DNA from 4 places in the Streptomyces araujoniae genome. Region 4 is predicted to be linked to each of the others. Evidence: riboswitches for the same ligand, from Rfam matches in the RefSeq annotation. Region 4 holds a riboswitch; each other region holds the start of a gene.
What was found. A riboswitch is a leader RNA that binds a small molecule or an ion and turns the genes downstream of it on or off. The one in region 4 is predicted to bind cyclic di-AMP.

Region 1 (4,305 bases), 4.1 Mb from region 4:
GGTCGGCCGGGCTGCCCTGCCGGACGGGCGAGTCCGTGATCTCGGTGGACGGCGAGGGGACCGTGCGGCGCTGCCACTTCGTCAAGGCCGAGCTGGGCAATCTGTACGACGGCAGCTACCGCCGGGCGCTCGGTCCGCGGGCCTGTCCGCTCGCCGTCTGCGACTGCCACATCGGCTATGTGCACCTGGAGACGCTGCCGCTGTACGACGTCTTCGCGGGCGGTGTGCTGGAGCGGATACCGGCCGGGCCGGGCGGGGGCCCGGCGCCGGACGGACCCCTGGTCCCGGGCCCGACCCGGCGTACGCTCCCCCTGCTGAACCCTGAGCCCCTGAATCCCTGAGAACCCGAGCCCCTGGGCACCTGCTGCTACAGCGGCAGCAGGTCCGGGCGCTTGGCCTCGACGTGGTCGCCGGACGACTCGCCGCGCAGCCGCCGCCCGATCCACGGCACGAGGTACTCCCGCGCCCACTGGATGTTGTCGCGCCCCTCGTGGAAGGTGCTGCGCTGGGCCTGCGGCGGCCAGGGCTGGTCCGGGTCGGCCGGGACGTCGTGGCCGAGGACCTGGGCGGCGCGCAGCGCGACCCGGGTGTGGCCCTCGGGCGAGAGGTGGAGCCGGTCGGCGTCCCAGGCGCGCCGGTCCTGCACCGAGCGCAGCGACCACAGGTCGAGCACCGGGCAGCGGTAGCGGTCCGCGATGGCCCGGAGGTGGACGTTGTACGTGGCGATCTTGCCCCGCATATGGCGCAGCACCGGGACGCCCCGGGTGTCGAAGCCGGTGGTGATCATGACGGAGCCGACCGCCTCGGTCAGCTCCGCGACGGCCTTCTCGTACCGCTCGGCCAGGTCGTCGGGGTCGGTGCCGGGCCGGATGATGTCGTTGCCGCCCGCGCAGAAGCTGACCAGGTCGGGGGCCAGCTCCTTGGCGCGGGGGATCTGCTCCTCGACGATCTGGTCGAGGAGGCGTCCGCGTACGGCGAGATTGGCGTAGCGGAAATTCCCGTGCCGGGTCTCGTCCGGGTTCGTCGCCGCGTCGGGGGCGGGGAGCCGGTCGGCGAGGAGAACCGCGAACCGGTCCGCCCAGCCGACAAAGGTGCCGTCGGGGCCGGGGTCTCCGACGCCTTCGGTGAAACTGTCCCCGATCGCCGCGTACGACCCGATGGTGTTCTGCTGCTGGGTTCTCGAATCGTCTGCCACAAGCACATATCCTGCACCGTTCAATGTGACCTACGCGACCGTAATACGGGGTTGACGGGTGGTGACATAGACCACCCGGTCTGATTTGGGTAAAGCCGGAATAAGTAGAGGGCGGTGTGCCACAGCACACCGCCCTCGATCACTTCACGCCCGGTGCGGGCCGCCCTCGGGTCAGAGGGAGACGCCGTGCTGGCGCAGGTAGGCGACCGGGTCGACGTCCGAGCCGTAGCTCGGGCCGGTGCGGACCTCGAAGTGGAGGTGCGGACCGGTGGAGTTGCCGGTGGAGCCGGAGAGGCCGATCTGCTGGCCGCCGGTGACGGTCTGGCCGGTGGAGACGTTCAGCGAGGACTGGTGGGCGTACTGGGAGTACATGCCGTCCGCGTGGCGGATGACGACCTCGTTGCCGTACGAACCGCTCCAGCCTGCCGAGACCACGGTGCCCGGGCCGATGGCGCGGACGGGGGTGCCGGAGGCGGCGCGGAAGTCGGCACCGGTGTGGTAGCCGCTGGACCAGCTGGAGCCGGAGGCGCGGTACTGGGTGGTGACCTGGGCGCTGTCCAGCGGGGCGGTCCAGCCGGAGCCGGTGGACTGCGAGGCGCCGGTCTGGGTGGTGGCACCGCTCCGCTTCTGCGCGGCGTCCGACTCGTCGGCCGAGATGGTGTCGCCCTTGGGCGCCTGCTCGGCCTTCTTCGGCGCGGCCTTGGGGGCGGCCTTCTTCTCGGCCTTCGGGGCGGACCTGGGCGCCGGGGCGGCCTTCTTGGCCTCGGAGGGCGCGGCGGAGCCGGCGGCCTTGGCGCCGAGGGTGAGCTTCATGCCCGGGAAGATCAGGCTGGGGTTCTCGCCGACGGTGGAGCGGTTGTCCTGGTACAGCTTCTGCCAGCCGCCCTTGAGCTGGTGCTCGGCGGCGATCTTCGCGAGGTAGTCGCCGGAGACGACGGAGTACGTCTTCGGGGCGGCCTTCGCCTTGGCGGGCGCGGCCTGCGGGGCGGCGGCCGGCACGACCGCGGCCGTGGCGGCGGCGGGCTTGACGGCCGGGGCGGCCTTCTCCGCTGCGTGGGCGCCGGTGGCGCCGATCAGCGGGAGGGCGAGTACGGCGCCGCCGGTGCCCGCGGCGAGGACGCCGCGGGTGATCGGGCCGGACTTGGGACGGCGGTGCTTACCCTGTGCGGGCATGGGGAAGTTCCTCTCCGGCGCCTGCGAGGTGAGCTGTCGGGTTCGGGCTGGAGATGCCCGGCCGCTGGATGGCGGCTTCACCCCTAGCCGGTCCGGATCGCTCCGGGCCGGCGGCTTACCTGGTTCCCCCGCTCCTGCCACACGTGAGTGGGTGGGTGCGAATTCCGGGCGGCGGCAGGATTAGGCGGTCCGTCCGGATTGACGGTGACCGTAAACGAGTCAGGACGACGGGAACAAGCCGTCGGTTGCCTCCCGGAATCATCGATTCAATTCCGCCCCGGATTTCCCGTCACACTCCGTGGATTACGGATCTTGGCTTTCCGTACGGATCCCGGGAAAACGACCGGGCTCCGTCGCCACGGTCCGTCACGGATATGATCCCGCTCACCTAGGGAATCCCATCTCCCCCATTAGCGGGGCATGTTCTGCGAAATGCACCAATACGGACATGCCGTCGGCACCACTTCTGACACTCCGTCATCCGGCCCATGATTTTCGGCCGAATCGATGTCGTATCGTCACAGGAGCGCCCTCGCCGGAGAGCCGCGCCGACGCCAGAGACTTCAGGAGCCACCGTGACGCAGCAGGTGCCGCAGGTCCCGCCGACCGAGACCGCACTGAACGGAGTCCGCAACTTCCGCGACGTGGGCGGGCTCCCCACCACGGACGGGCGGCGCACCGCCTTCGGCCGGCTCTACCGCAGCGGCCACCTGGCACACGCCACCGCCGAGGACGCGGCCTTCCTCTCCGGGCTCGGGCTGCACACCGTCTTCGACTTCCGCAACTCCGCCGACCACCAGCTCGACGGATACGACATCGAGTTGGCCGGTGTCCGCAATGTCAGCATTCCGCTCTCGGATCCGGCCGACGGAGCCGAGTTCTGGCGGCTGGTGCGCGACGGGAACATCGAGCAGCTGCGCTCGATCCTGGCCGGCGGCAAGGGCACCGAGCGGATGCTCCACATGTACCGCGCGACCATCGTGGACCGCACCGCCGAGCACAGCCGCGTCCTCCACGCCCTGGCGGAGGACAGCGTTCCGGCCCTGATGCACTGCGCGGCGGGCAAGGACCGGGCGGGGCTGTCGATCGCGGTCTCGCTGCTCGCGGTCGGCGTCGAGCGCGAGGCGATCGAGGCGGACTACCTCAAGTCCAACGACCCGCACCGCCGGTACAAGGTGAAGCGCACGGACATGTCCGCGACGGGGATGTCCCCCGAGGTGATGGAGCTGCTCAACCCGCTCTTCGGGGCCCAGTCCTCCTACCTCGCGGCGGCGTTCACGGCCATCGACGAGACCTGGGGCTCGACGGACCGCTATCTCTCGGAGGGACTGGGCGTCTCCGCCGCCACCCGGGAGCGGCTGCGCGAGCGCCTGCTCGACCAGGGCTGAGCGGCTACTCCGCGCCCGCCACCATGAAGAGCAGGTAGAGGAAGGCCGCGATCACATGGCCGACCACCAGGTAGGCGATGAGGCGGATCACCAGACCGCGCGGCATCCGGCGCTCCTGCGCGTCCTTCGTGGCCTTAGGCCGCCGGGGACTCAGCGGGTCGTAGTGTTCGGAATCGGACATGACGGTCCTCTCTGCCGGTCTCACGGCCGGTGGGTACGAAGGGTCCGGAGGTACGGGGGTCCGGAGCGCGGAGGTCCGCAGGTGTGCGGGGCCGCGGTGGTACGCGGGGTCAGCGCGCGTGGAGGGCGTTGCCGAGGCACAGCTCGGCCGCGGGGCTCTGGAGCAGGGAGTGGACGAAGAGCAGCTCCGCCCCGCCGCGGTCCAGGGCCGCGATCCGGTGCGGGGTGAGCGAGTCGAAGTGGGCGCTGTCGCCCGGGTCCAGATCGTGCACGGTCTCCCCCAGCGCGACCCGCAGCCGTCCGCCGACGACGTACAGCCACTCCTCACCGGGGTGCACGCGGACCAGGTCGCCCTGGGCGCCGTACGGG
Region 2 (4,305 bases), 4.7 Mb from region 4:
GCGCGCTGGGCGTGCTTCCGGCCGACCCTCGCGTACTGGTAGCAGTCGACCGTGTCGAACCAGGCGGGGTCGATGGTGGAGACCCCGAGGTCGGCGTTGGCCCGGGGGTAGTAGGTGCGGTACATCTCGCCGGCGTCCACCGTCGGGAGGACGGCGGCGAAGTTCTCCCGCTTCGGGGTGACGGCCATGCCGCCGTTGACCAGCGAGCCGCCGCCGACGCCACGCCCCTGGTAGACGGTGATGCCGGCGAACTCCTCGGCGTCCAGGATCCCGGTGTAGCGGTTGACCTGTCTGTCGATCGGGAAGCCGAGGAAGTTGCTCAGCGGCTGCTTGGTCCGGGTGCGCAGCCAGAACGAGCGGTCGTCGGGCCGGGTGGTGTTGGCGAAGATCTTGCCGTCCGCGCCCGGGGTGTCCCAGGCCATGCCCATCTCGACCATGTGCACGTCCGTACCGGCCTGGGCGAGCCGGAGCGCGGCCACCGAGCCGCCGTAGCCGGTGCCGACGACCAGCACCGGCACATGGGCTCCGGAGCCGATGGGGGCCGCCGCCGTACGGGGCGCGGCCCAGACCGGGGCGGTGGGCCCGGCGAGCGCCGCGACCCCCAGAAGAGAACCTGTTCCCGTGATGAAACGTCGACGGGAGACGCCTTTCGAGACGTCGTTGTGCTGGACAGTGTCGCCCATATGACCTACCTCACTCTCGGCAGAATGCAACAGGTTCTACTGCTGATCGCGTGGTAAGTCACGAGAAACTTGGGGGTAACTTCCCGGCACGCGAGAGGGGCCCCGGACCGTGCGGTCCGGGGCCCCTCGGGCTGTCGTACGCCGGGTGCGCCCGGTGATCAGTAGGCGCCGAAGACGTTGTCGATCGAGCCGTAGCGGTCCGCGGCGTAGTTGCACGCGGCGACGATGTTGGCGACCGGGTCGTAGCTGTCGGTCGAGGTGCCGGGCACGTGGTAGGCGCGGAAGGTCGGGTCGATGACCTGGAGCAGCCCCTTGGACGGGGTGCCCTTGGCCGCGTTGGAGTCCCAGTTGTTGATCGCGTTCGGGTTGCCCGAGGACTCGCGGATGATGTTGCGGTGGATGCCCTCGTAGCTGCCGGGGATGCCGTGCTGGGCCATGACCGCCAGCGACTCCTTGATCCAGCCGTCGAGGTCGTTGGTGTACGCGGTCGGGGCGGCGGCGGCCGGGGCAGCCTGGGCGGCGGGGGCGGCGGCACGCGCGGAGCGGTCGGCACGCTCGGCCGAGGCGGCGCGGTCGGCGGTCGGGGCCGACTTGCCGGCCTTTCCGGCCTTGGCGTCTGACGGGGCGGCAGCCTTGGCGCCGACGGTGAGGGTGATACCCGGGTGAATAAGGTGCGGGTTCTCCCCGATGACCTTCCGGTTGCCTTCGTAGAGCTTCTTCCAGCCGCCGCTGACGGAATAGTCGCGGGCGATCTTGGAAAGCGATTCGCCGGACACCACGGAATGCTTGGCGGGCGCGGCCTTCGTCACGGAATTCGCCTGGGCGGTCACGGAGACGGATGTTACGGCCTTTTCCGCGACGGACGGAGCGGGGGCGGCGGAGGCGGTGGTGGCGCCGAGGACGGGAAGGGCCAGAACGGCTCCACCCGTGGTCACGGCGGCGATGCCACGGCCCAGCGAGACGGACTTGGGACGGCGGTGCTTACCCGGTGCGGGCATGGGGAATTTCCTCTCCGGCGCCTACGGGGTGAGCTGTCGGGTTCAGACGGGAGATGTCTGGCCGCACGGGACGTGCGACTTCACCCCTAGCCGCTCCGGAGACCGGATCGGCGACTTACCTGGGTCCCCCGCTCCTGCCGTACGTGAGTGGGTTGCGGATTCCCGGACGGCGGCAGGATTCGGCGTTCCATCCGGATTGACCGTGACCGTAGGCGAAAAACATCGGGCGGAACAAGCCCCGAATTCCGGATCTTCTTTTTCCGCAAGATCGAATGAGCGGAATTCCCGGCCGGCCCGGTTCCGTCACGGCGTCAACTCTCTTCACGGAGAAGGGAACCGAACGCTCCGCTTCTGCGTCCGCACCCCCGGGACGTGACGCTCACCACTCCGGGCGGAGGCGGCCGGAACGGGTAAGGCCAAAGCGACCCAAGGCACCCAATGGCCCTTTTATGGAATTCGGTAATCAAAGACCCAAATCACCCATAACGACCCGAAGAAACGGACTTATCGGGCGGTTCCGTAGGGTGGGTCGGGAGCCTCACGCGGCCTTGGCTTACCGTGTGGGGTGGACACTAGTAAGCCCACCCTTACTTGCCGCGTACTCTGTAACCTGCCCGACCTGCCTGACCTGCCCGCGTTCGCCCGCCTTAAGGATCAACACGCCATGACACGCCCCGTCCGCGTCGCCATTGTCGGAGCCGGCCCCGCCGGTATCTACGCTGCGGACGCGCTGCTCAAATCCGAGGTCTGCCAGGACCCGGGTGTCTCGATCGACCTGTTCGAGCGCATGCCCGCTCCCTTCGGCCTGATCCGCTACGGAGTGGCCCCCGACCACCCCCGGATCAAGGGCATCGTCAAGGCGCTGCACCAGGTGCTGGACAAGCCGCAGATCCGTCTCTTCGGCAACGTCAGCTACCCGAACGACATCGACCTGGACGACCTGCGCTCCTTCTACGACGCGGTGATCTTCTCCACCGGCGCCGAGGCCGACCGGGCGCTGGACATCCCCGGCATCGGGCTGGACGGCTCCTACGGCGCGGCCGAGTTCGTCTCCTGGTACGACGGCCACCCCGAGGTCCCGCGCACCTGGCCGCTGACCGCCGAGAAGGTCGCCGTCCTCGGCGTCGGCAACGTGGCGCTGGACGTGGCCCGGGTGCTGGCCAAGACGGCGGACGAGCTGCTGCCGACCGAGATCCCGGACAACGTGTACCAGGGCCTCAAGGCGAACAAGGCGCTGGAGGTGCATGTGTTCGGGCGGCGTGGCCCGGCGCAGGCCAAGTTCAGCCCGATGGAGCTGCGGGAGCTGGACCACTCCCCCAACATCGAGGTCATCGTCAACCCCGAGGACATCGACTACGACGAGGGCTCCATCGCCACCCGGCGGGAGAACAAGCAGGCCAACATGGTCGCGCAGACCCTGGAGAACTGGGCGATCCGCGATACCGGCGACCGTCCGCACAAGCTCTTCCTGCACTTCTTCGAGTCCCCGGTCGAGATCCTCGGCGAGGACGGCAAGGTCACCGCGCTGCGCACCGAGCGCACCGAGCTGGACGGCACCGGCAACGTCCGGGGCACCGGCAGGTTCACCGACTGGGAGATGCAGAGCGTCTACCGGGCCGTCGGCTACTACTCGGAGGAACTGCCCAAGCTCCCCTTCGACGTGGCCTCCGGCACGGTCCCGCACGAGGCGGGCCGGGTCGTCTCCGGCGACGAGCACATGGCCTCGGTCTACGTCACCGGCTGGATCAAGCGCGGCCCGATCGGTCTGATCGGCCACACCAAGGGCGACGCCAACGAGACGGTCGCCTGCCTCCTGGAGGACCTCGCCGCCGGACGGCTGCCCGAGCCGGCGACGCCCGCCCCGGAGGCCGTGGAGGCCTTCCTGGAGAGCCGGAACGTCCGCTACACGACGTGGGAGGGCTGGCACCGGCTGGACGCCCACGAGCAGGCGCTCGGCGCGGCCCAGGGCCGTGAGCGGATCAAGGTCGTGGAGCGCGAGGGCATGCTGGACGCCTCGGGCGCGTGATCCTCACGGCACCGGCCCCGTACGGGCACCTGACCTGTACGGGGCCGGTGCCCGTCAGGCCGGGTCCGGGGTGCTCCTCGCGCCGCCGGGACCCGGCCCGCGGAAGGTCCGCCACAGGCCGGGCGGGGCGGTTCCGGGAGCCGGTGGCGGCGGCTTCCGCGGCGGGTGCGTCCAGCGGGCCGCCAGCAGCAGGGCGATGTCGTCGGGGCGGTCCGTGGCCTGCCGGGCCTCCCCGATCACCCGGTTCGCGGTCTCGGCCAGCGGCGCGGAGCCGACCCCCTCGATCGTGGCGCGCAGCCGTTCGATGCCCTCGTCGATGTCGGTCCCGGGGCGCTCGATGAGCCCGTCGGTGAAGAGGGCCAGCATGGCGCCGGGTGCGAGGGTCAGCTCGGTGACCGGGTAGGTCGCCTGCCCGTCGATGCCGAGCACGATGCCGCCGGGCAGGTCGAGCACCTCGGTCCGGCCGTCGGCGTGGCGCAGCACCGGCTGCGGGTGGCCCGCCCGCACGGCACGGGCGCGTCCGGTGAGCGGGTCCAGCGCGATGTAGCAGCAACTGGCGAACTGTCCCGGGTCCAGGTCGATGAGCAGCCGGTTGGTG
Region 3 (4,305 bases), 2.0 Mb from region 4:
CGTCAAGCTGGCGGTCCTCGTCGTCATCCTCGCGCTCGTCTACGTCAAGCGGGACCAGGAGAAGGTCGAGAAGGGCGCGTTCGCGGCGGTCGGCGGACTGACGGTCGCCAACATCTTCATCGCCACGCTCTGGACCTGAGGGGTCTGAGAGGCCAGGGGCACTGAGGGGCCTGGGCGACCGGGATGGCTGAGGGACCTGAGGGATCTGGGGGTGCCCAAGGGGCCCGGGTGGCTCCTGAGGAGCGCCTGAGGGGCCTGGGGTCCCCGGCGCCCGGGGCCTGAGAACTTCCCGGGGCCCGAGAGGCTCCCGGAGCCCGATAGGCCGGGGCGGGGAGGCGTGAGGCCCGCCCCGGCCGACGTGCGCTACGCCGGGCGCACGCTGCCGTAGATCGGCATGTAGTAGATCGACTCCTCGCGCACGTTCGCCCCCGGCTTCGGCGCGTGGATCATCATCCCGTCGCCCTTGTAGATGCCGACGTGGCTGATGTCGTCGTAGAAGAAGACCAGGTCACCCGGCTGGAGGTCCGACGTGGCGACGCGGGTGCCGACCTTCACCTGGTCCCAGGTGGTCCGGGGCAGGGTGACCCCCGCCTCCCGCCAGGCCGCCTTGGTCAGCCCCGAGCAGTCGTACGAGGACGGGCCCGTCGCCCCCCACACGTACGGCTTCCCGATCTGGGCGCGGGCGAAGGCCAGCACCTTCTCGGCCTTGGCCGCGTAACCGCTGCCCGTCCCGGCCCCCGTACCCGTACCGGACCCCGGGCTCGTCCCCGTCCCCGTACCGCTGCCGGAGCCAGAACCGGAGCCACCGGCCTCGGCGGACTCCTTCGCGGCCTCCTCGCGGGCCTTCTTCTCCGCCGCCTCGCGCTCCTTGGCCTCGGCCGCCTGGCGGGCGGCCAGCCGCTCCGCCTTCTCCCGGGCCTCGGCCTCCTTCTTCCGCTCCAGCTCCGCCAGCCGCGCCTTCTCCTCGGCGGTCAGCCGCGACAGCAGCGCCCGGGCCTCGGCCAGCTTGGTCTGCACGGTCTGCTTGCCGGTGCGCAGCGCGGTCTGCGTCTCGGTCAGCTTCTCCAGGCTCTTCACGGCCTCCGCGCGCTTCTTCGAGGCCTCGGCCTGCTGCGTGCGGAAGTCGTCGACGGCCTTCTGCTGCCGCTCGGTCGCCCGGCTCATCAGCCGGCTCTGGTCGAAGTACCCCTGCGGGTCGTCCGCCAGGAAGAAGGTCGCGGTGGGCGCGATGCCGCCGGTGCGGTACTGCGCGGCCGCGTAGGCGCCCAGCTCCCGGCGCGCCTCGTTGATCCGCTCGGTCCGCTTCGCCACGTCGGAGAGCAGCGTGTCGACCTTGGCCCGCTGGGTGGTGGAGGCGGCCTTCGCCCGGTTGTACTGCTGGGTCGCGCTGCCCGCCTGCCGGTACAGCTCGTCGACCTTCTTCTGCACGTCCTCGATGGCCGGCCTCGGCTCGGCGGGCGCCGCCGTCGCGTTCTGCGTGGAGAGCAGCGTCACGGAGGCGAGCGCGGCCGTCGTGAACCCGACGGCGGGGGTGGTCGTGCGCACCTTCGTACGCGGCTTGCGATGCGATGCCAAGACCGGCATCTCCTTCCGTGGACCGCCTACCGGGTTAGCTGTCGGGTTCGGACGGAACGGAAGGCTGTCCTACGGTCCGCCTGCGCGGGCACGGACCGATTCACCCCGGTTCTGCGTGTGGGTCCCCGGTTCCGAACCGCCGCGAGGGCAGCACGGATTCGGCAGAGGTGACCGTGAGACGCGGTTCGCCTCAGGGAGCTACGGATCACCTGACCGAGCACGCTAGCCAACGCGGCCCGCCGCTGGGAAGGAGGATGAGCGATATGCCCGATACATTTTCGTGACCTTCTCCCCGGCCGGAACCTGCACCCCCTCCGACCGGCTGCTCCTTCACGGAACGTGGACGTCCGCTCTCCGTCCGTACGGGGCGGACGCCCGTGCCGGTGGCCGCTTGCGGCCTTCGGCCGAACGTTGTCGGTGCGGCCCCCTAGACTCGGAGGGCGATGAGCAGCCTCTTTGACGACAACTTCCTGACCGGCCTCCAGCCCGCGGAGGACGGCCCGCCGCCGCCCCCCGAGGAGCACGCACCCGAAGCGGTGCCGGAGGGACTCTTCGAGGGCGTCTTCGACGCGCCCCCGCCTCCCCGGGACGGGTACTACCGGGACGGTCACCCGCGCCCGGTCATCGACTCCGCCGCACTGCTCGACGGGCTGAACACCGAGCAGCGCGCCGCCGTCGTGCACGCCGGCTGCCCGCTGCTCATCGTCGCCGGGGCCGGTTCCGGCAAGACCCGGGTGCTCACCCACCGCATCGCCCACCTGCTGGCCGAGCGCGGGGTCCACCCGGGGCAGATCCTCGCGATCACCTTCACCAACAAGGCCGCGGGCGAGATGAAGGAGCGCGTCGAGCAGCTGGTGGGCCCGCGCGCCAACGCCATGTGGGTGATGACCTTCCACAGCGCGTGCGTCCGCATCCTGCGCCGCGAGTCGAAGAAGCTCGGCTTCACCTCGTCGTTCTCGATCTACGACGCCGCCGACTCCAAGCGCCTGATGGCCCTGGTCTGCCGCGATCTGGACCTGGACCCCAAGCGCTATCCGCCGAAGTCCTTCACCGCCAAGGTCTCCAACCTCAAGAACGAGCTGATCGACGAGGAGACCTTCGCCGGACAGGCGGCGGACGGCTTCGAGAAGACCCTCGCCCAGGCGTACACGCTCTACCAGGCCCGCCTGCGCGAGGCCAACGCCCTGGACTTCGACGACATCATCATGACGACAGTCCACCTCCTCCAGGCCTTCCCGGACGTGGCCGAGCACTACCGCCGCCGCTTCCGCCACGTCCTGGTCGACGAGTACCAGGACACCAACCACGCCCAGTACACGCTGGTTCGGGAGCTGGTCGGCCCCTCCGGGGAGGCGTCCGACGCCCCCGCCGAGCTGTGCGTGGTGGGTGACGCGGACCAGTCGATCTACGCCTTCCGCGGCGCCACCATCCGCAACATCCTCCAGTTCGAGGAGGACTACCCGGACGCGACGACGATCCTCCTGGAGCAGAACTACCGCTCCACACAGACGATCCTCTCCGCCGCCAACGCCGTCATCGAGCGCAACGAGAGCCGCCGCCCGAAGAACCTCTGGACCAACGCCGGCTCCGGCGCCCGCATCACCGGCTACGTCGCGGACACCGAGCACGACGAGGCCCAGTTCGTCGCCGACGAGATCGACCGCCTCACCGACAAGGGCGACGCCAAGGCGGGCGATGTCGCCGTCTTCTACCGGACCAACGCCCAGTCCCGTGTCTTCGAGGAGATCTTCATCCGGGTCGGCCTGCCCTACAAGGTCGTCGGCGGCGTGCGGTTCTACGAGCGCAAGGAGGTCCGGGACGTCCTGGCCTACCTCCGCGTCCTCGCCAACCCCGAGGACACCGTCCCGCTCCGCCGCATCCTCAACGTGCCCAAGCGCGGCATCGGGGACCGCGCCGAGGCCATGATCGACGCCCTGTCGATGCGCGAGAAGATCTCCTTCCCGCAGGCGCTGCGCCGCGTCGACGAGGCGTACGGCATGGCGGCCCGCTCCTCCAACGCCGTCAAGCGGTTCAACACGCTGATGGAGGAGCTGCGCACGATCGTCGAGTCCGGCGCCGGGCCCGCCGTCGTGCTGGAAGCCGTGCTGGAGCGCACGGGCTATCTGGCCGAGCTCCAGGCCTCCACGGACCCGCAGGACGAGACCCGTATCGAGAACCTCCAGGAACTCGCCGCCGTCGCCCTCGAATTCGAGCAGGAGCGCGGCGAGGAGGAGGGCGCGGGCACGCTCGCGGAGTTCCTGGAGAAGGTCGCGCTGGTGGCCGACTCCGACCAGATCCCCGACGAGGACGAGGACGGCTCCGGCGTCATCACGCTGATGACCCTGCACACGGCGAAGGGCCTGGAGTTCCCGGTCGTCTTCCTCACCGGCCTGGAGGACGGCGTCTTCCCGCACATGCGGGCCCTCGGCCAGACCAAGGAGCTGGAGGAGGAGCGCCGTCTCGCCTATGTCGGCATCACCCGCGCCCGCGAGCGGCTCTATCTGACCCGGGCCGCCATGCGCAGCGCCTGGGGACAGCCCTCGTACAACCCGCCCTCGCGGTTCCTGGAGGAGATCCCGGAAACGCACCTGGACTGGAAGCGCAAGGGCCCGATGGCCGCCCCGGCCGGCCCCACCTCGGGCATCACGTCCTCGCTCTCCTCCTCGCGCTCGCGCTCCGGCCCCTCGGGCTTCGCCACCCGGCGCTCCACGGAGAAGCCGACGGTCTCGC
Region 4 (4,305 bases):
CCTTCTTCAGCGTGTGGTAGACCTCCGCGCCCCAGCGCAGGGCCTCGGAGAAGGACTCCGCGCCGATCGGCGCGATCATGAACTCCTGGATGTCCACGTTGGAGTCGGCGTGCGAGCCGCCGTTCAGGATGTTCATCATCGGAACGGGCAGCAGGTGCGCGTTCGGGCCGCCGAGGTAGCGGAAGAGCGGCAGGTCGGATGCCTCGGAGGCGGCGTGGGCGACGGCGAGCGAGACGCCGAGGATGGCGTTCGCGCCGAGCGAGGCCTTGTTCTCGGTGGCGTCCAGGTCGAACATCGCCTGGTCGATGAGGCGCTGCTCGGTGGCGTCGTAGCCGACCAGCTCCGGGCCGATCTGCTCGATGACGGCGAGGACGGCCTTCTCGACACCCTTGCCCAGGTAGCGGTTGGGGTCACCGTCGCGAAGCTCGATGGCCTCGAACGCACCGGTGGAGGCGCCGGACGGAACAGCAGCACGGCCGGTGCTGCCGTCGTCGAGGCCGACCTCGACCTCGACCGTGGGGTTGCCCCGGGAGTCGAGGATTTCCCTGGCTACGACGACGTCGATGGACGGCACGAGGCATCTCCTTCTGGGATATGACACTGGTTGTGCAGGGTCACTGTGGCCTTGCGACACGAGCCTAACCGGCCCGGCCGCGTCAGTCGGCCGACCGCCCGCCTCCTGGGACGAAAAAGGACCCAAGGACCCGCATGACGGGACAAAACTCCAGAAATCTACTGGCCGGTAATAAGCGCTGCCGACAAGAGGTGAACGCATCCCCGGCCGGAGGAGCCCCTCGGACCCCGGGAACGCGGGCCCCCCACACGGACATGCCCCGGCCCGGCGCGCACGGGGGGAGTAGCGCGCCGGGCCGGGGAGCCGTGCGAGGGAGGGTGCCGCCGGACCCCCTCCCTCCGGGGAGGAGACGCTGCGGTTACTTCAGGTGCAGCTGCTGACCCGGGTAGATCAGGTCCGCGTCCTGGACGATGTCGTCGTTGAGCTTGAAGAGCTTGCTCCAGCCGCCCTTGACGCCTTCCTTCTGAGCGATCTTGCTCAGGGTGTCACCGGCCACGACCTTGTACTCGCCGTCGCCCTTCTTGACCTTCTTGCCGGTCGGCGTGGTGACGGTCTTCTTGGAGCTCTCGGCCTTGGGGGCGGCCGGGGCGGTGCGCTGCTCGCTGCGCGTGGTGGGCTGCTCGGCCTTGCGCTCGGGCTGCGCCTTCTGCGTCTTGGCGGTGGACTGGCCGGAGCCGGTGCTCACGCCCGGGTCCACGCCGTCGTTGGTGAGACCGCCGGCACCGGCGCAGGCCCAGGCGCCCGGACCCTGCATGTCGAGCAGGCGCTCGGCGGTGGCTATCTGCTGGCCCTTGGTGGCCAGGTCGGCGCGCGGGGCGTACTGCGTACCGCCGGCGGCGGCCCAGCTGGACTGCGAGAACTGCAGCCCGCCGTAGTAGCCGTTGCCGGTGTTGATGGACCAGTTGCCACCGGACTCGCACTGGGCGACGGCGTCCCAGGTGGAGACGGAGGCGGCGGAGGCGTTGGTGGCGCCCATCAGCGGGACGGCCACGGCGGCACCGGTGACGCCGACCAGGGTGGCGAGACGGGTGGCCTTGGACGGGCGGCGGTGCTTGCCCTTGCTGTTCAGCAGCATGGAACGAATCTCCTCACCGACGCCTACGAGGTGAGCTGTCGGGTTCGGACTGATGAGTTGCCCGGCCGCGCGACCTTGCGCGCGGCTTCACCCCAAGCCGGTCCCGTACGTTCCCGTCTCCGTCCTGGACGTCGACGAGGCCGTGCGGACCCGGCGGCCTACCTGGGTCCCCCGCTCCTGCCTACGGCGCTTTACGCGTCTGTTCCCTCCGACCGACGGCAGGATTCGGCGTGACGGTCGACGGGGCCCGCGGTGCGAGCGGCTCCGACCGTAAACACAGGCAACCCCGACATTCAAAGACGGACATAGCGCCCCAATCGAGGCTTACCGCCTGACCTTGACGGGCCGTTTCCGCAGGTCGGAGGGGATCTCCGCCGAGCGGGCGGCCATGACGTGCCAGTTGAAGCAAAGAGACCCATGTCTCACTTACGCATAAGTGGACATAGGCCTCTGAACTGCCCTCGATTTTGAGGTGTTTCGCCGGGTTCGATCAGTTGGCGGCAGGCGCCTCGGCGGCCTCGTCGGCGGTCTCGCCGGCCGCCGCACCGGCACCTTCCGCAGCGTCCTCGCCCAGCCCCAGGTCCAGGCTCTGGCCGGGAAGGATCAGGTCCGGGTCGGAGCCCAGAATGTCCTTGTTGGCCTCGTACAGGCCGGTCCACCCCTGGGGAAGTTCCTGTGCGTCAGCGATGGCCCAGAGGTTGTCGCCGGGCTGCACGGTGTACCCGCCCCCGGCGACCGCGCCGCCGTCCCGCGCGTCGCCCGCACCCCGCGAGGCGTGCCGGCCGGACTCACGGGGGCCGTCCTCGCCCACCGCCCCGGTCTCCTCGGGAGCCGGGGCGCCCCGGTGCTTGCCGCCGCCGGAGCGGTCGGGGATGGAGGGCCGGGAGGCGTCGGGGGAACCGGCCTCACCGGCCTTCCCGGTCTTCCCGGTGGCGGGCGGGGCGGAAGACTCACCGGAGGGGTCGAGCGCATCGCTGCCGCCGCCCGTCCCGTCCCCCTTCTCGCCCGTGCCGGTGCTGCCGGGCTTACCGCCCACGCCAGTTGAATCCTTTTCACCGGACTCTCCCGCTTCACCCTTTTCATCCGCTTCGTCCGCCGGAGCGGTCGTCGGGTCCTGGGTGGGGTCGGCGGAGGGCGTCGTACCGGGGTCGACGCCGGGCAGGCTGCCGTCCACCGCGAGGCCCGAGATGACCGCGCAGCTCGGCCACGCCTGCGGACCCTTGTCCGCCAGGACCTTCTCCGCGACGGCTATCTGCTGCGAGCGGCTGGCGAGGTCGGCCCGCTCCGCGTAGGCGGTGCCTCCGTACGCCGACCAGGTCTCCTGCGAGAACTGGAGCCCGCCGTAGTAGCCGTTGCCGAGGTCGGCACTCCACATGCCGCCGCTCTCGCACTCCGCGACCCGGTCCCAGGTGGTGGCGTCGGCCGCGTGTGCGCCGGTCGCGCCGAGGAGCGGAAGAGCGATGGCCGATCCGGTCACCCCTGCGGCGACGACGATGGCGGGTGCCTGACGAGGGCGGCGGTGTCTGCCGTTCGCGGAGCCCATGGAGTTTGCCTTCCGTGCGACTGACAAGCAGGAACTGAGGAGCATGAAGCTGATGCGCGTGGGCGTGGAGCCGTTGCGCGTGCGCGTGGCGCAGGTTGCGCAAGTGACGGACGGGCCAACGGTGAACGGCCGGCCGACGCGTCGAACCGTGAACCTAGCGGGACTCGAACGCATGTCACAAGTCGGTGCAGCGCAGATCACGTGAAAGTCACAGAGGTGACAGCGTGTCACCTTCCCCGAGCCGGCGTCCCGGCTCGAACTGCACCGGCAGCGTGCGCAGTCCACGCATGATGAGCCCGCCGCGCCAGCGCAAATCGGCAGGTTCTGCCGCAAGTCGCAGGCCAGGAAGGCGTTTCAGCAGCGTCGCGACCGCCGCCTGGCCCTCCAGCCGGGCCAGCGGCGCTCCCAGGCAGTAATGGATTCCGTGACCGTAGCCGAGATGCTGATTGTCACTCCGTGACAGATCGAGCGTGTCCGGATCCGTGAACCGCTCCGGGTCCCGGTCCGCCGCCGCCAGCACCACCAACACCGGATCCCCGGCCGCGATCTCCTGCCCGCCGAGCGTCAGCGCCTCGGTGGCGTACCGCCAGGTCGCCAGCTCCACCGGCCCGTCGAACCGGAGCAGCTCCTCGATCCCGGTGGCCAGCAGCGCACTCTCGCCGGCTGCCAGCGACTCTTCGAGCCGGGCGCGCTGTTCGGGATGGCGCAGCAGGGCGTACGTACCGTTCCCGATCAGATTGACCGTCGTCTCGAACCCGGCGAAGAGCAGGATGAACGCCATCGCCGCGGCCTCGTTCTCGGTGAGGTGCTCGCCGTGGTCGCTGGCCCGGATCAGCCCGGAGATCAGGTCGTCGCCGGGGTTCTCCCGCTTCCGGTGGATGAGTTCGGCGAGATAGCCGCGCATCTTCTTCACCGACCGCGCCACCCCGCCGCGCGGGCCGCCGCCGTGGCGGATCATCATGCCCGCCCAGTCCCGGAAGTCGTCCTGGTCCTCGCGCGGGACGCCGAGCAGATCGCAGATGGCGTAGATGGGGAGCGGGAAGGCGAAGTCGTGGATGAGGTCCGCCTCCCCCTTCTCGACGAAGTCGTCGATCAGCCGGTCGGTCAGCTCCT

Region 1: another riboswitch for cyclic di-AMP. It lies ahead of ACQ9ZG_RS29825 (LysM peptidoglycan-binding domain-containing M23 family metallopeptidase); the one in region 4 lies ahead of ACQ9ZG_RS12205 (transglycosylase family protein).
Region 2: another riboswitch for cyclic di-AMP. It lies ahead of ACQ9ZG_RS32135 (transglycosylase SLT domain-containing protein); the one in region 4 lies ahead of ACQ9ZG_RS12205 (transglycosylase family protein).
Region 3: another riboswitch for cyclic di-AMP. It lies ahead of ACQ9ZG_RS21285 (C40 family peptidase); the one in region 4 lies ahead of ACQ9ZG_RS12205 (transglycosylase family protein).

Annotation. Positions count from the first base shown of each region.
Region 1 is NZ_CP194070.1:6,997,436-7,001,740, reverse strand. It holds gene ACQ9ZG_RS29835 (STM4011 family radical SAM protein) at 1-341, shown strand, start outside; gene ACQ9ZG_RS29830 (SGNH/GDSL hydrolase family protein) at 368-1,195, opposite strand; gene ACQ9ZG_RS29825 (LysM peptidoglycan-binding domain-containing M23 family metallopeptidase) at 1,367-2,368, opposite strand; cyclic di-AMP (ydaO/yuaA leader) riboswitch at 2,372-2,532, opposite strand; gene ACQ9ZG_RS29820 (tyrosine-protein phosphatase) at 2,944-3,756, shown strand; gene ACQ9ZG_RS29815 (DUF6126 family protein) at 3,761-3,937, opposite strand; gene ACQ9ZG_RS29810 (helix-turn-helix domain-containing protein) at 4,047-4,305, opposite strand, start outside.
Region 2 is NZ_CP194070.1:7,606,219-7,610,523, reverse strand. It holds gene ACQ9ZG_RS32140 (GMC oxidoreductase) at 1-683, opposite strand, end outside; gene ACQ9ZG_RS32135 (transglycosylase SLT domain-containing protein) at 842-1,681, opposite strand; cyclic di-AMP (ydaO/yuaA leader) riboswitch at 1,685-1,845, opposite strand; gene ACQ9ZG_RS32130 (FAD-dependent oxidoreductase) at 2,346-3,707, shown strand; gene ACQ9ZG_RS32125 (SpoIIE family protein phosphatase) at 3,762-4,305, opposite strand, start outside.
Region 3 is NZ_CP194070.1:4,925,440-4,929,744, forward strand. It holds gene ACQ9ZG_RS21280 (hypothetical protein) at 1-139, shown strand, start outside; gene ACQ9ZG_RS21285 (C40 family peptidase) at 364-1,584, opposite strand; cyclic di-AMP (ydaO/yuaA leader) riboswitch at 1,583-1,749, opposite strand; gene pcrA (DNA helicase PcrA) at 2,019-4,305, shown strand, end outside.
Region 4 is NZ_CP194070.1:2,883,048-2,887,352, forward strand. It holds gene eno (phosphopyruvate hydratase) at 1-574, opposite strand, end outside; gene ACQ9ZG_RS12205 (transglycosylase family protein) at 933-1,649, opposite strand; cyclic di-AMP (ydaO/yuaA leader) riboswitch at 1,655-1,848, opposite strand; gene ACQ9ZG_RS12210 (transglycosylase family protein) at 2,140-3,192, opposite strand; gene ACQ9ZG_RS12215 (hypothetical protein) at 3,236-3,397, shown strand; gene ACQ9ZG_RS12220 (cytochrome P450 family protein) at 3,401-4,305, opposite strand, start outside.